Regions from separate parts of the Marinomonas sp. TI.3.20 genome, predicted to be linked through region 1. Evidence: riboswitches for the same ligand, from Rfam matches in the RefSeq annotation. Region 1 holds a riboswitch; each other region holds the start of a gene.
The links. Region 1 has a riboswitch for thiamine pyrophosphate ahead of thiD (bifunctional hydroxymethylpyrimidine kinase/phosphomethylpyrimidine kinase). Riboswitches for the same ligand answer to the same signal wherever they lie in the genome.
Positions count from the first base shown of each region.

Region 1 (5,032 bases):
GATGATGATGGCGGCCATCACGACTTTTGAAGCAATGCCGTAATCCAGCCAAAGCATTAATACCGGCGCAATGGCAAACACGGGGATTGCTTGGCTGGCAATCAATATTGGCAGCAACCAGCGCTTGACTGGTTTAAACAGCAGCATTTGCAAGGCAAAAAACAACCCCATACTGAGGCCGAGCAATAAACCGAATATAATTTCTTGAGCGGTGACCCATGAGTGGCGCATCAATACGTCGTGGCGTAGTAATAAGCGATCCAACACCGACAGTGGTGTCGGCAAGATAAACGAGGGAAGATCAAAAGCGACAATCAATCCCTGCCAAGTTATCAGAATGGCGAAGACGATAATAATGCCACGCATTAGTGCGTAAAGTGCCTTGCTGCCAGAACTATTGTTGTTAGAACTATTGCTGCAATGGCGTTTTGTTGTCCGGCTGGCCAGAGGCGTTAAATCAGTCATTATCTCGCTCCAATGTCTGGAATATCTGTTGCTGAACAAGCGCAGACTCTGGGTCTAATTCTCGTAGTGGCGGCAGATTGGGCAAGGGCAATGATTCGGCTTGCGCAGGTGAACCGGTTAAAATGTATAAGCTTCCTGCTAGGCGAACTGCTTCTTGTGGATCGTGGGTGATTAACATGACAGTTTTGCCTTTTAACAGGGTATAAGACAGCTTCTGTAGTTTATGGCGGGTCACCGCATCCAACGCCGAAAAGGGCTCATCCATTAACACAAAAGGCTTGTCCTGCATCAGTGTTCGAGCCAGAGCGACACGCTGGCGCATGCCTCCAGACAGGGTTTGAGGAAGTGCATTTTGCGCTGCTAGCAAGCCAACTTGATCCAATAGGAAACGCGCTTTTTCACGCACTTCACGGGTGATTTTTTGTTGGTTAAAACGGTAACTTAAGCAGACATTGTCTTCGACCGATAACCACGGCAGCAGCAAATCCTGTTGCGCCATATAAGCAATGCGGTGCTGAAAAGGCAGGCCATCACTGCAGGTTACGTTACCGCGCCAGTCTATTTTATCGTCTAGTAAACCTGCCAAATAACGCAGTAGCGAGGTTTTTCCGCTGCCGCTGCGCCCCAGCAAACAGGTCCATTCTCCCGCGGGAATGTCCATCGAGATGTCTTGTAAGGTGGCTGTTTCTGCTCCATGGTAATGCAAGCAAGCATGCTGAATAGAGAGTCCAAGTGGTGTCTGGCTCATTGTGTTGAGCCATCTTGATGCAGGGCAAAAAAGTGATTCACTGGACCATGGCCTTGACCAATATGGAGCTGGTCGGCGTGCTTGATTGCTTGGCTAATGTAGGATTTAGCGAGGTGAACGGCGTCGAGCAAAGAGTACCCTTGGGCCAGATAAGACGTCATCGCAGAGGAGAGAGTACAGCCGGTGCCGTGTGTGTTTTTCGTGTGAATCCGTGGAGCAGAGAGCCTTTCGACTGTGGTGGCCGTGATGAGTAGATCAAGGCTTTCTTCTTGGTCGTCTAAGTGACCGCCTTTTAGCAGTATGCAACTTGCCCCCAACGCTCTGAGCGTGGGCACCATGGCGAGCATCTCATCTTCGTTGGTTGGTCTTGGTAACCCGGTGAGCGCAGCAGCTTCAGGAAGGTTGGGCGTGATGATGTCTACCAGAGGGAAGAGCGTCTGTTTGAGTGTGTTAATGGCGCTTTCTTGCAGTAATAAGTCGCCACTGGTGGCAATCATTACGGGATCTAACACAATGAACTTGGGTCGATATTGGCGCAGTGTATCGGCCACGGTGTTGATGATGCTGCTGTCCGCTAGCATGCCTATTTTAACGGCAGTGATCTTGATGTCGCTAAAGACCGCGTCTAATTGGCTCTTAACGTGGTCTAGTGGAATCGGAAAAATAGCCGCAACGCCGAGGGTATTTTGCGACGTAATCGCGGTAATGGCTGAGCAGGCGAAGCCGCCAGTGGCAGAAATGGCTTTGATGTCTGCTTGAATGCCGGCGCCACCGCCGCTGTCTGACCCAGCGATGGTCAACACAATAGGTGTGCCAAGGCCGTTTGGCTGAGACGTTGGGTGGTTGTATTTAACCGGGTTGCTGTGTGGAACAGAGTGACTAGACATATGAGCTCCTAACGGTGACGCAAGGAACTGCATAAGCCAATTTGATCAGAAAGTGTTATCTGAACGCTTTATCGAGAAGCCCAAATTGGTATATGGGACACAGTGGCAAGCACTGTTATCACAATAGTTCCCTACGCCAGTGTTAACTGAATCAGGTTCAACGGGTCTCGTGTTATACGATCTCAGCAAAAAAATGCCCCCCGACTATGATGGCAACGATGGTAACAAGATTTGGTCAAAGACTCATCATTTTTTAATAATGTAAACATCGTCAATAATAATTAGAGTCTTATTTTGTTCTTAGGTATTTGTTCTTAGGTATTTATTATGGATTGTTTTTTATGAATTATTTGCTTGGCACTCTGTTTTATATTCACATAGCCTAAAGTGTTTTGCTAAACCTAAGCAAAATGTGGGCTAAGGTTTTTATTCCCCATTCTCTTTGTTCCATATTTTGCCCACTAAAGTTCACTCTAAAACAGTGACGGTATTTCCCTGTCGCAGAAAATAATGGTCCTGGAGCAAATCCCACCCCTTCTAATCGGCACTGCTCTACTAGCTTTATACTGTCGACACTTTTATTAAGCTCAACCCATAATATAAAGCCGCCATTAGGAAAACTTACTCGAGTATCGTTAGGGAAATAACGTTTGATCACGGTGAGCATATGATCTCTTTGTTTTTCATAGCGTTGGCGCATAGTTCGAATATGTTTATCGTATTCACCGAGGCGAATGAATTGCGCAATAGCGAGTTGTGGAAGTGTTGGGCACATGGAGCTACTGACGTATTTTATGTGAGTTACCTTGTCTCGATAACGTCCTGGTGCAATCCAGCCAACTCGCATGCCAGGTGCGATAGTTTTAGAAAACGATGAGCAAAGTAGTACTCGACCGTCTTCGTCGAAGGACTTAATGGTCCTAGGACGAGGAAACTGGTAGGCGATATCACCATAAATATCATCTTCGATAATGGCAATGTCATAGCTTTGAGCGAGTCGATAAAGGCGCTCTTTTTTGTCGTCTGGCATGGTGTAGCCAAGAGGATTATTACAGGTCGGTGTGACTAAAATAGCTTTAATTGGCCATTGATCTAGCGCGAGCTCTAAGGCTTCTAGACTGATTCCTGTTTCTGGGTGAGTGGGTATTTCCATTGCCTTAAGGTTAGCGGCTTTAATGGCCTGCATAGAACCATAAAAGCTAGGTGATTCAATCGCAACAATATCCCCAGGCTCAGTTACGGCACGCAGACAAACAGAAAGTGCTTCTTGGCAACCTGATGTGACCACGATATCGTCAGGGTGAAGTTGGCAGCCAGAAGCGCCAGCTAAGCGACATAGCTGAGTTCGTAACTCTTGAGAACCCCTGATGTCGCCATAGCCGAGACCTAATTCTGGGCTTTTCTTAGAAAGGTCTGCCAGTGTTTTTAACAGCGGTTTTAATGTTGATACCGTCATATCTGGCATTGCATGTTGTAATTGAGCGCCTTTTTCGTCGCCGCGAATCATTAGCATATTAAAGACTTCTTCCCATTGGGATACATCAAGCGGCCGTTGAGGTGGGCGCGATACGCGAGGGAGATTATCAACACGGGGTTTTTGGACGACAAAATAGCCTGATTTTGGACGAGCTTCGACTAATATATCTTGTTCTAGTTGACGATATGCTTCTTGAACCGTCGAAATACTGACGCCATGTTCTTGGGATAATTGACGCACAGAAGGTAACTTATCACCCGGTTTATAAAAGCCTAATTCGATGTGTTCTCTTAGTCGCTTTGATAGATCTTGATATAGGCTCATGGTGTATTCTCCTTTGCACGTATAGCTGTATTGATTCGTCGCGATATTGTAGCTGAGCCTGCGTCATCAAATTACCATACAGATATTGGAAATTGCCACCATACAGTCAAATAAAGTTTTTTCTGTATGGTTAATAAAGTGATTTTTTGAGTCTGTATTGATTTCAAGTCACTCTCTATACTAGCTGCCCATACACGCAGTGCCTTTTATTATCCTAATGGATATAGGGACAAAGCTTAGAACGAACGTCTAAAGATATTAGAAATAGACGCTTAAAAGGAAGAGCAGATCATGTTGATTATTTCATTATTGACTCACATACAACACTGTATAGAGCGCTATCAAACACGCAAAGCGCTGAACAAACTGAGCGAGCAACAAATGCAAGATATTGGGTTGAGTCATGAAAAGCGCCAAGCGGAATTATCTCAAGCCAGTTTTATTGGGGTTGTTAGCGATCTGCTTCGAACGAACTCAAAAGGAGACTTGTCGTGATTACCGATGCCTCTTTCTTTGTCACCTTGGCATTGTTTGCTTTTATTATGTCGGTGACACCCGGCCCGAATAATATGATGTTACTGGCCTCTGGTGCGCAATTTGGTTTCCGCCGCACCTTGCCTCATATGGTGGGCATTGTATTGGGTATGGCTTCTTTATTGTTTTCGGTATTGCTTGGCTTAGGGACTTTATTTGTACTGTATCCACCGATTTATTTGGTATTGAAATGGATTGGTGGTGCTTATTTACTTTGGCTAGCTTGGAAAGTGGCAAGTGCTCCCGTAGGGCAATTATCGAATACAAAAGAACGGGCGGCTCCTATGCGCTGGTGGCAAGCGTCTCTCTTTCAATATGTGAATCCGAAAGCGTGGATGATGTCGATTGGCTGTGTCAGCTCATTTTCTTTGACTGGCGATTTGTATGTTCAATCTGGTTTTTGGATTATCGTATTTTTTGCTTGTATGGGATTTCTTGCCATAACGCTCTGGGCGTGGGCGGGCGTGACTATTCGTCGTTGGTTAACTGATGACAAGCGCCAACGAATATTCAACTATGGAATGGGATTCGCTACGGCATCGACCTTGCTGTTGATGATAGGTAATTAGATAATACTATTTTGGGTTTGGGTGTTAA
Region 1 is NZ_JBAKAS010000013.1:36,557-41,588, forward strand. It holds gene V6259_RS13315 (ABC transporter permease) at 1-465, opposite strand, end outside; gene V6259_RS13320 (ABC transporter ATP-binding protein) at 458-1,213, opposite strand; gene thiD (bifunctional hydroxymethylpyrimidine kinase/phosphomethylpyrimidine kinase) at 1,210-2,100, opposite strand; TPP riboswitch at 2,212-2,313, opposite strand; gene V6259_RS13330 (aminotransferase-like domain-containing protein) at 2,483-3,901, opposite strand; gene V6259_RS13335 (DUF1127 domain-containing protein) at 4,193-4,396, shown strand; gene V6259_RS13340 (LysE family translocator) at 4,393-5,004, shown strand.

Region 2 (5,032 bases), on a different contig from region 1:
CGTACTGGTGAGTAACTCGCTCAAAAAGCGCTGACCGTTCACATTGCTATCAAGGTCAGCATTGAGCACCACAATCACTGACGGCAATAACGCCTTGATATGCTGAAGCCATTTAGCGCAGCACACCATCAATTCGTTGGATGGCAGTGCATGCAGATAAATGACATCGGCCATAGATTGATCAAGCAGCGTTTGCCATTGGTCATCGAACTCGACAAATGAGCAGGGGCAAGTGGACGCGCCTGCTTGCTGATAACTGTCGATATACTTCACAACACACGGTAAGTGCTCGGCAATCGACACAGATAAGGCAAACGAGCCAGTGCGAGATTGACGTGCGCCAACCTGCCAAATAACGGGAAGTTTATTCATGTTATCTCTCAACCTAAGCCAGCTTGTCTGTGGTCAACTTGTCTGTTGTTAACTTGTCTGTGGTCAAATAGACATCACTGCCCAACTCACGAAACTGCTCAGACATTTTCTGCATACCCTCTTCGGCATCTTGCTGTGCCGCTGCCGCTTGATCTTCTAAGCCTTTGGCATACTCACGTACTTCTTGAGTGATTTTCATAGAGCAGAATTTCGGACCACACATAGAGCAAAAATGCGCGACTTTACCAGACGCCTGAGGCAAGGTTTCATCGTGATAAGCGCGCGCTGTGTCTGGGTCAAACGCAAGATTAAATTGGTCTTCCCAGCGGAACTCAAAACGCGCCTTCGATAACGCATTGTCACGTACTTGAGCGCCGGGGTGACCTTTAGCTAAATCCGCGGCATGGGCGGCGATTTTGTAGGTAATCAAACCTTCTTTAACGTCTTCTTTATTCGGTAAACCCAAATGCTCTTTGGGCGTCACGTAGCACAGCATGGCACAGCCATACCAACCAATTTGCGCGGCGCCTATGCCAGAGGTAATGTGATCGTAACCCGGTGCAATATCTTGAGTGAGCGGCCCTAAGGTATAAAATGGCGCTTCATGACAATGCTCCAATTGCTCAGTCATGTTCTCTTTGATCAACTGCATTGGCACATGACCAGGGCCTTCGATCATCACTTGCACATCGTATTCCCATGCCACTTTCGTCAACTCACCTAGAGTGCGCAGTTCTGACATTTGTGCTTCGTCGTTAGCGTCCATAATCGAACCGGGGCGTAAGCCATCGCCCAACGAAAGTGACACATCGTAGGCGGCGCAGATTTCACAAATATCGCGAAAACGCTCATACAAGAAGCTCTCTTGATGGTGAGCCAAGCACCATTTCGCCATGATGGAACCACCACGAGACACTATGCCGGTTAAGCGCTTTGCCGTCATAGGTACAAAACGCAGTAACACACCGGCATGAATGGTGAAATAATCCACGCCTTGTTCAGCCTGCTCGATTAAGGTGTCTTTAAAGACTTCCCAATTAAGCGCTTCAGCCACGCCGTTCACTTTTTCTAACGCTTGGTAAATCGGCACAGTACCAATGGGCACTGGAGAATTACGCAAGATCCATTCGCGGGTTTCATGGATGTTTTTACCGGTGGACAAATCCATCACGGTATCAGCACCCCAACGGGTTGACCAAACCAACTTTTCGACCTCTTCTTCAATGGAAGATGTCACCGCTGAATTACCAATGTTGGCGTTCACTTTTACCAAAAAGTTACGCCCAATGATCATAGGTTCGCTTTCTGGGTGATTAATATTGGCAGGAATAATAGCGCGGCCAGCGGCCACTTCATCGCGGACAAATTCTGGCGTAATGCGCGTTTGGATATTGGCGCCAAAGCTTTGCCCAGGATGCTGCTTGCGTAATAACTCACTTTTTATGGCGTCTAAATTTTGATTTTCACGCAGCGCAATGTATTCCATTTCAGGGGTAACTATGCCTTTTCTAGCGTAATGCATTTGCGTCACACATTGGCCTTCGCGGGCTTTTCGTACTGTCAGTAAGTTTTGAAAACGCAGGGATTCAAGGGCAATATCCGTTAATCGCGCTTGAGCAAATTCTGACGACACATGGGGTAATGTTATGGTGTCTTGACGGCGTTCAATCCAAGGCGCACGCATAGCCGCCAAGCCTTGGTGCACATCTATATTGGCTTCTGGGTCTGCATAAGGACCTGAGCAGTCGTACACGTAAATCGCTTCATTAGGTTCGAAGGTCAAATTATCTGGATCTGAACCGATTGGCGTATCCGTCAGATTGATTTTGCGCATTGGCACGCGAATCGACTCTTCTGACCCCGTCAGATAAATACGCTCAGACGCAGGAAAAGGCCTTGCTTGTAGGGATTCGATAAAAGTTTTGGCATCAAGACGCGCTTGATCTCGGGTTTTTTTAGTGATTTTTTGTGAGGTTGACATAAGCAGTTCCTACTATGAAAAAATAGAGAATTGCTTGTCTGGGTGCTCGATTACGACAAAAAATACCCATTATTAACGGGATTTAGTTCGCAAAAAAGATGAGCCCTGTGGAGGTATTAAAAGATGATGAAAATAACGTGACATCAAATTAACAACCTTCACAGGAGTTCATTTGATGCAGATAAGAAAAATAGAGACTTTCTTGTTTCCTACGCGGGTGTTAACCCGATCAGGTTCTGCGGATCCCGCACTTAATGATGCGATCTCAGCCAAATGGCACTCCGACAAGTGCCAACGAGTATACCCAGTCTTTCTCTAATGTAAACACTCAGCGCCCACATTAGAGTCGACCAGATATTCAGAAATCAAGCCAAGTAGGTGTTATTAACCCTGCATTTCTAGTGCCATTTTATAAAGATAATTCTTCTTCTCACCCGTTAATTTAGCCGCCATTGCCGCGGCTTGCTTAACCGGTAAATCCTCTAACAAGATCCCCAAAATACGCTTGGCTTCGAGTTCTTTTTCATCACCACTTTCTTGCGTAAAACTCAGCATTACCACGAACTCGCCGCGCATTTGGTTCGCATCGACATCAAACATGGCGAGTATTTCCGCCGCCGTACCCGATAAAAAAGTTTCAAACGTCTTAGTAACTTCTCGAGCAAGTACCAATCTAGCATCGTCACCGTAGACACTCAAAACATCCTTAATTGAATCATAAATACGATGGGTTGATTCGTAAAATACTACGGTTCCCGCTTGCGTTTTCCATGAGTCAAACAAATCACAACGTGCTTTGGACTTCGCTGGTACAAAGCCTGCAAAAAAGAATTGGTCCGTCGGCAAACCTGAGGCACACAAAGCAGAAATCAAAGCACAAGCACCTGGTACAGGCGCAACAGTTAACCCACGAGCCCGCAAGAAGCTGACAATGTGATAACCTGGGTCAGAAATAAGCGGCGTTCCAGCATCCGACACTAAGGCCACGCTTTTGCCCTCTTCGAGCAAACTGGCGACGTACTCGGATTTGTCTTTTTCATTATGATCGTGGATCGAAAAAAGCTTCGCCTCGATACCAAAGTGATTCAATAGACGGCGCGTATGACGCGTGTCTTCTGCGGCAATATAGTCTACTTCCCGTAAAATCTTTTCAGCTCTTCTACTAAAATCATCAAGATTACCAATCGGAGTTGCAACTATGTATAGCGTGCCCCTCACATCATCTGAACTATGTGCTACCATACTGCCTCTTTTATCTGTCATTTTATGAGCTTATGAGCCTAATTAATCTCCGCATCATATCATTAACCGTCTGTGCATTGCTGCTAAGTGCTTGTAGCTCGACGAATTTAAATAGATCTCAGGACAATTTACCTCAGTACGCACCACCTGGAAGCCAAGAAAGTGGAGTGCCTGACAGTATTTATCATCCCTATAAAGCGCCAAAAGAATTAACAGACGCTTATGACAATGCCCTACAAAGTTATAAAGATGGCGATTACCTAAAAGCCCGAGACGCACTAGGTGATAAAATATTAACTACGCCTTCACGCATACAATTTAAAGCATTGTTACTAGCATCACTTATTGCAGCGAAGCGCGATGATCCAATGAGTGCAATGGATTTATTAGCCCAAGCTGAAGCACTACCATCCGCTAATGAAACTGAAAACCAAATACAAATAAGTGAAACAAAAGCCACTATTTTTGAACACACTGGCAATTGGTCAGAAGCCATAAAGCTACGCCTTTCTCTGGACGACACTTTAACTGGGGATAACAAAAAGCTTAATCAAGCTCAGCTATGGACATCGATCCAAAATCTGACAGATACGCAAGTACTAGAACTGAAGCAAGCCAACCTACCCAACCTCAACGGCTGGCTCACTATCAGTAATATTTTACGCAACCAAACGCTTTCCATAGAGCAACAACTTGTACAGTTTCAACAATGGCAAGGCCAACACCCAGAACACCCAGCTGCAATTAACCCGCCATTGGACTTCCAAGTTATTGCAAAATTAGGTGAAACACCGCCAACTAAAATCGTATTAATGTTGCCGATGAGTGGCAAACTGGAACGCGCTTCTCAAGCGATTATTAAAGGGTTTTTCTCCGCTTATTATCACCAAACAAACAAACGTGCTGACATCGCCATTGTTAACACCAATGATTATAAAGAAATAAGCGACGCCATAGCGGCAGCCAATCAACTGAATCCCGACGTGATTATTGGCCCTCTTAAAAAGAACAACGTTGCACGCATTAGCCAAATGAGCTTAGAGCATCCAGTCATTGCGTTAAATCAGCTTGAAAGTAATGCCAAGGTACAGAACCTATTTTATTTCTCACTCAGCTCGGAAGACGACATACATGAGCTAATTAGTTTTGCAAAACAAGCCGGGGCAAAAAAAGCCGCTATTTTAAGCACCCAAGACACCTGGGCATTACGGCAGAGTGATGAATTTCTTCAGACCGCACAAAAAGACAATATTAGTGTAACGGCTAACCTTTCATATAAGAACACATCAAGCGATCGCCAACGCGCCGTTCAAAAGCTCTTACTAATAAATGAAAGCAAGCAACGCATCGCTCAAATTGAAAATTGGACAGGTGAGAAAGCAGACAGTGTCGTAAGACCAAGACAAGATTTAGACTATATCTATTTTGTTGGCAAAC
Region 2 is NZ_JBAKAS010000002.1:93,457-98,488, forward strand. It holds gene thiE (thiamine phosphate synthase) at 1-372, opposite strand, end outside; gene thiC (phosphomethylpyrimidine synthase ThiC) at 386-2,353, opposite strand; TPP riboswitch at 2,543-2,647, opposite strand; gene rsmI (16S rRNA (cytidine(1402)-2'-O)-methyltransferase) at 2,738-3,616, opposite strand; gene V6259_RS02960 (penicillin-binding protein activator) at 3,628-5,032, shown strand, end outside.
Region 2: linked by a shared signal. The riboswitch ahead of thiC (phosphomethylpyrimidine synthase ThiC) and the one ahead of thiD (bifunctional hydroxymethylpyrimidine kinase/phosphomethylpyrimidine kinase) in region 1 are both predicted to bind thiamine pyrophosphate.

Region 3 (5,032 bases), on a different contig from region 1:
TGCATCCCCTCCCTTTAACTTATCAAGCAAAAATCAGTGTGCTTTGTAAACCACTAATGCTCTTTTGTCGAGGGGTTAAACAACCCAAGATAATTCGAAAAAGCATCTGGAAGAGATTTAGAAGCAAGAACATCGGCCGATTCGTGAGCAACAACACGGCCGCCTGCAATCAACATAACACGCCCTCCCACCAGCAAGGCTTCACTTGGCATATGAGACACCAACACGGTAGTCAGCTGAAACTGCTCGGTAACATTATGCACCAGCGCTAACATCTCTTCTCGTAACATTGGATCGAGCGCACTAAATGGCTCATCCAATAATAAAATCGGTTTATTGCGCACTAATACTCTTGCTATTGCCACCCGCTGAGCCTGCCCACCGGACAAGGCTTGTGGTATTTGATCTCGCTTGCTCATTAGCTGAGTTTGCTCTAGTGCCCAACTTACCTTCTCTTGCTGCTGATCCGTTAACTTCAATGAAGGCTCAAGGCCTATAGCAACATTCTGCCAAACGGTTAACTGAGGAAAAAGGTTATCACTTTGAAACAAAGTAGTAACAGGCCTTTCATAAGGCGCAAGACTGGAAAAATCTTCACCCAAATAAGAAAGCGTTCCACGTCCGTTTAAGTAACCTCCAACCAGTTGAAGTAAAGTACTTTTACCTTCTCCACTAGCGCCCAATAGCGTCGTCATTCCTGGCTCGATTGATACCTGATAATCGGCTCGGAAGTTTTCCCAATTGTACTGGAGATTAATCTCTAACACCTGATTTTCCTCCGATGAGTCGCGTTGATAGATAAAATAAAATAAGACATAAAGAGATTAGTATTACGGCAATACACGCCCCTTCTTCTAAGCGGTACGATCCAACCAATTGGAAAAGATATAACGGTAAGGACACTAATCCCTGACTACCAAACAACGCAATAACGCCCATGTCTCCTAATGAGAGTAACAGCGCATAACCAACAGCCTGAGCAACACTTTTACGGATCAGAGGCCACTCAATTTTAAAACGACACCAGCCATAAACACCTAAACTCAAATACACATTACGAAAACGTTTTTCCTGCTGATACACTACCGGCATCAATACTCTCAGCACGAAGGGCAACGCCATTACCGCATTGACCCAGACAACGACCCAATAACTGGATTGCAAACTAAAGCCAAACTCGCGAAGCCATAGAAATAACCCTGTCGCCAACACCAATCCCGGCACCATAAGAATCATATTTCCTAGATGCTCTAATTTACTTGGTAGGAACGACCACCAACCTTGGTCCATCGCCTTACGAGCAAGGCCACCAAAACAGCCAGCAAGCAACAAACTTAACAGTGCTGTAGGTATCGCAATTTTTAAAGAAACCCAGACAGCATGCCACGTCGCCCTTGATAGCAGTGTAGGTAAAAACTTATCTGAAAATATAGGGTCAAAAATAGCCAAAAATGGTGGCAAGACTAATAACAAAGCAATAATCATGATGAACATATCAAAGCCGCGCGCCACCCTACTGTCTCGTACGGAATAAGATTGCACTTTCAACAAGCTGGCATCTTGTTGATTTTTAGGCACCACTTTATAAATAACCATTGCAACTACCGTACAAATGGCCACTTGAAGTAGTGATAAAAAGCTGGCTTTATCTAAATCAAAATCAAAGCGTAACGCCTGATAAATCGCTACTTCCAAGGTGCTCGATTTAGGTCCACCTCCCAAACTCAACACAACAGAAAAGCTTGAAAAACACAGCATAAACACCAGAACAAAAGCACCTGGTAGAACTTTTTTGATATAAGGCCATTCAATAAGCGAAAACGATGCTCCTCTTGAAAATCCTAATTGAGAAGCGAGCCGCCATTGCCCAGAAGGCACAAGATTGTACCCCTGTAGCAACAGCCGCACTGCCAACGGCATGTTAAAAAACACATGCGCCAACAAAATACCTAGTAACCCATAAAGAGGAACATTGATCCCTAACCCTGTCGCTAACCAACCAGATCGACCATAGACCACAACAATACCTAAAATGGCAACAATCGTTGGCACCACCATAGACACAGCAAATAACTGTAGCAGTAAATTTTTACCTTTAAATTTTCGATGACTTAAACAAGAAGCAACCGGAATCGCAATAAGCAAACTAAGTACACTACTTAATAACGCTTGCCATAATGAAAATCGAATAATTCGCCACAAATACGCATTTTGTAAATATCCCGACCACTGTGAGATATCCATATAATGCAATAGAGCCGCCAAACTGGCGGCTCCAATAAATACAAAGAGTAAAACACCGATTAATGCAGGTAACAGCCGCATAAAAAGACGAACAGATGAACGACATTGCCCCATTAGCGTGTCGTTGCTTCAAGCCATTCATTTATCCAAGCTTGACGATGCTTAGCAACCTCATCAGCTGACAGTGTTAGCACCTTCACTGGTTTAGGCAAAGTACTGAAAACCGCTGGCAATGGCTTGGCCTGCTTAACAACAGGGAACATCCAGTTCCCCGTCGCAATAGTAGACTGAAAACCTGGCGTTAGAATAAACTGCATAAATTTCTTAGCCAAAGCAGGATGTGGCGCATTTTTTAACATCGCTGCCACTTCTACTTGTGGATAAAATCCTTCACTCGCGGAGGCCGCTTTATATTGTGTTTTGCCTTCTTCAATCACATGGTAAGCAGGTGAAGTTGTATAACTTAATACCACATCCGACTCGCCTTTTAAGAAAAGACCATACGCGTCAGACCAGCTTTTTGTCACGGTTACCGTGTGCTTTGCTAGCGTGGCCCATGCGTCAGCCGCTTTATCGCCATAAACTGCTTTCATCCAAAGCAACAAACCTAACCCAGGCGTACTGGTTCTCGGATCTTGATAAATGACTCGTAGATTTTGATTTTCAACAATAGATTTCAGGCTGGTCGGCGGTGTTTTTAGCTTGTTTGCATTATAGATAAAAGCAAAATAACCTTGGTCAAATGGCACAAAAATAGGACTCGTCCAAGTATTAGGGGTAACAACATGGCTCGTATTAACACCAGAATCCGCTAACAATCCCGTCTTTTCTGCTTTTTTCATTAGGTTAAGATCGAGGCCTAGCACAACGTCTGCCGCTGAATTTTTACCTTCAAGCTGTATTCGTGATAAAAGACCAACAGAAGAATCGACGGTGACAAACTTTAATTCACAGCCACACTCTTTTTCAAAGTTGGCTTTGATTTTTGGACCTGGCCCCCAATCAGAAGCAAAAGAATCATAGGTATAAACATTCAAGGTTTCGGCAAAAGAAGCGCTCGAGAAAGACAATAACGCCCCCGTGATGGCGCCAGCGCTTAGTAAAAATTTATTCATTGTGTCGCTCCTAAAAGTGAGCGGCGTACAGGGGAAATGGCAAGAAGGGCTTGCTATCTCGATTCCTACGCCAGCATGATCTGGATCAGGTTCAATGGGTTAGCGTATCCGCTTCTCAGTGATGGCTAAAATTCAACCAAAACACCCCATGAGATAATTGTGTTGCTATTGTAATCAGTCGTCTAGCGGAAGTCTATTTCAGATAAAACTCGCGTCACTGCACCTTGATTTTGCTGAGCAAACCGCAAGGCTGCTTGCCCAAGACGATGGCACTGACTGTGCTTTCCTGCTAATGAGATCACCACTTCTTGTAGCTGTTCTGCGTTTTGACAGCGAATAGCACCACGATGCTGGATAAGCTGCTCGGTAATATCTGCAAAGTTAAAGGTAAAAGGCCCAACCAGTGTAGCTCGAGCCAACAAAGCAGGTTCAATAGGATTATGACCACCCCGCTTAATAAGACTACCACCGACAAAAGCCAAATCAGCCGCTTGATAGTACTGCATCAGCTCACCCATAGAGTCTCCGATAACAACATTCAACCCGGCCCAGTTTGCAGGTTCGATCTCGCTGCGCAACGCGACATGATCAAAATATTCGCAAGCCAGTTCATACACGCTCTGAAAGCGCTCAGGATGTCGAGGAACCAAAATCAGTAAGGCATCAGGGTATTTTTCCACTAACGCTTGATGGATTTTTAGCAAAGGTTCATCTTCGCCGTTATGCGTACTACCCGCAGTCCAGACAAACGAACTCGACATTTGCCGATGCCAGTTTTGCTCTGCAACCGAGGCCGGCACACTTAGGTCAAACTTAATACTGCCGGTAACCAACACATTGTTCGCCCCCAATGCACTGAAGCGGTCGGCATCTGCCTGAGCATGTGCCAAGAAACTCGTTGGCAATGCCATTAATCGCTTCGATAAACGGGGAAAACGCTGGTACTGCTTAAAAGAGCGCTCACTCAAGCGGGCATTGACAATATTAATACGCAAGCCTTTACGCCTCGCTTGTAGCAGAAGATTAGGCCAAAGCTCTGTTTCTACAATCAATAAGTGATCGCAGTCAATCTGCTTTAATGCGCGTTTAACCGCACACCGCCAATCCATAGGCAAATACCGGTGAGACGCAAACGGAAATGTCTTTTCAACTTGCTCAGCACCTGTCGGTGTCATCGTTGTAATAAGCATTGATCGCTCAGGGTATTTCTCTGCCCATTGAGCTACCAAAGGACGCACTGCTAGCACCTCTCCCACTGACGAACAATGAATCCAAATATCTGCTTTAACTGGCTGCCAAAAACCAAAAGCTTCCCGAGCTCGATACGCAGGATAGGTTTTTCTAAACCGCCGGATTTTAACCAGTATAAGCGGGGTTAATACCAACAACAAAAGACGATAAAGCCACATCGTTATTCAGCAACATCGCTAAATTGTTGATTATGGAGCTTGGCATAAGCGCCATTAAGAGCCAATAATTCACGATGAGAGCCTTGCTCAACTATTTCTCCATGATCCACAACCGCAATGATATCAGCGTTTTCAATAGTAGAAAGTCGATGAGCAATCGCAATGGTAGTTCGATTTTCCATCAGTTTGTCCAACGCTTGCTGAATAGCCCGTTCGGACTCAGTATCTAGCGCAGACGTTGCTTCATCTAAGATAAGAATAGGA
Region 3 is NZ_JBAKAS010000003.1:162,416-167,447, forward strand. It holds gene V6259_RS04950 (DMT family transporter) at 1-1, opposite strand, end outside; gene V6259_RS04955 (thiamine ABC transporter ATP-binding protein) at 54-767, opposite strand; gene thiP (thiamine/thiamine pyrophosphate ABC transporter permease) at 754-2,358, opposite strand; gene thiB (thiamine ABC transporter substrate binding subunit) at 2,358-3,359, opposite strand; TPP riboswitch at 3,404-3,518, opposite strand; gene V6259_RS04970 (3-deoxy-D-manno-octulosonic acid transferase) at 3,542-4,768, opposite strand; gene msbA (lipid A export permease/ATP-binding protein MsbA) at 4,771-5,032, opposite strand, start outside.
Region 3: linked by a shared signal. The riboswitch ahead of thiB (thiamine ABC transporter substrate binding subunit) and the one ahead of thiD (bifunctional hydroxymethylpyrimidine kinase/phosphomethylpyrimidine kinase) in region 1 are both predicted to bind thiamine pyrophosphate.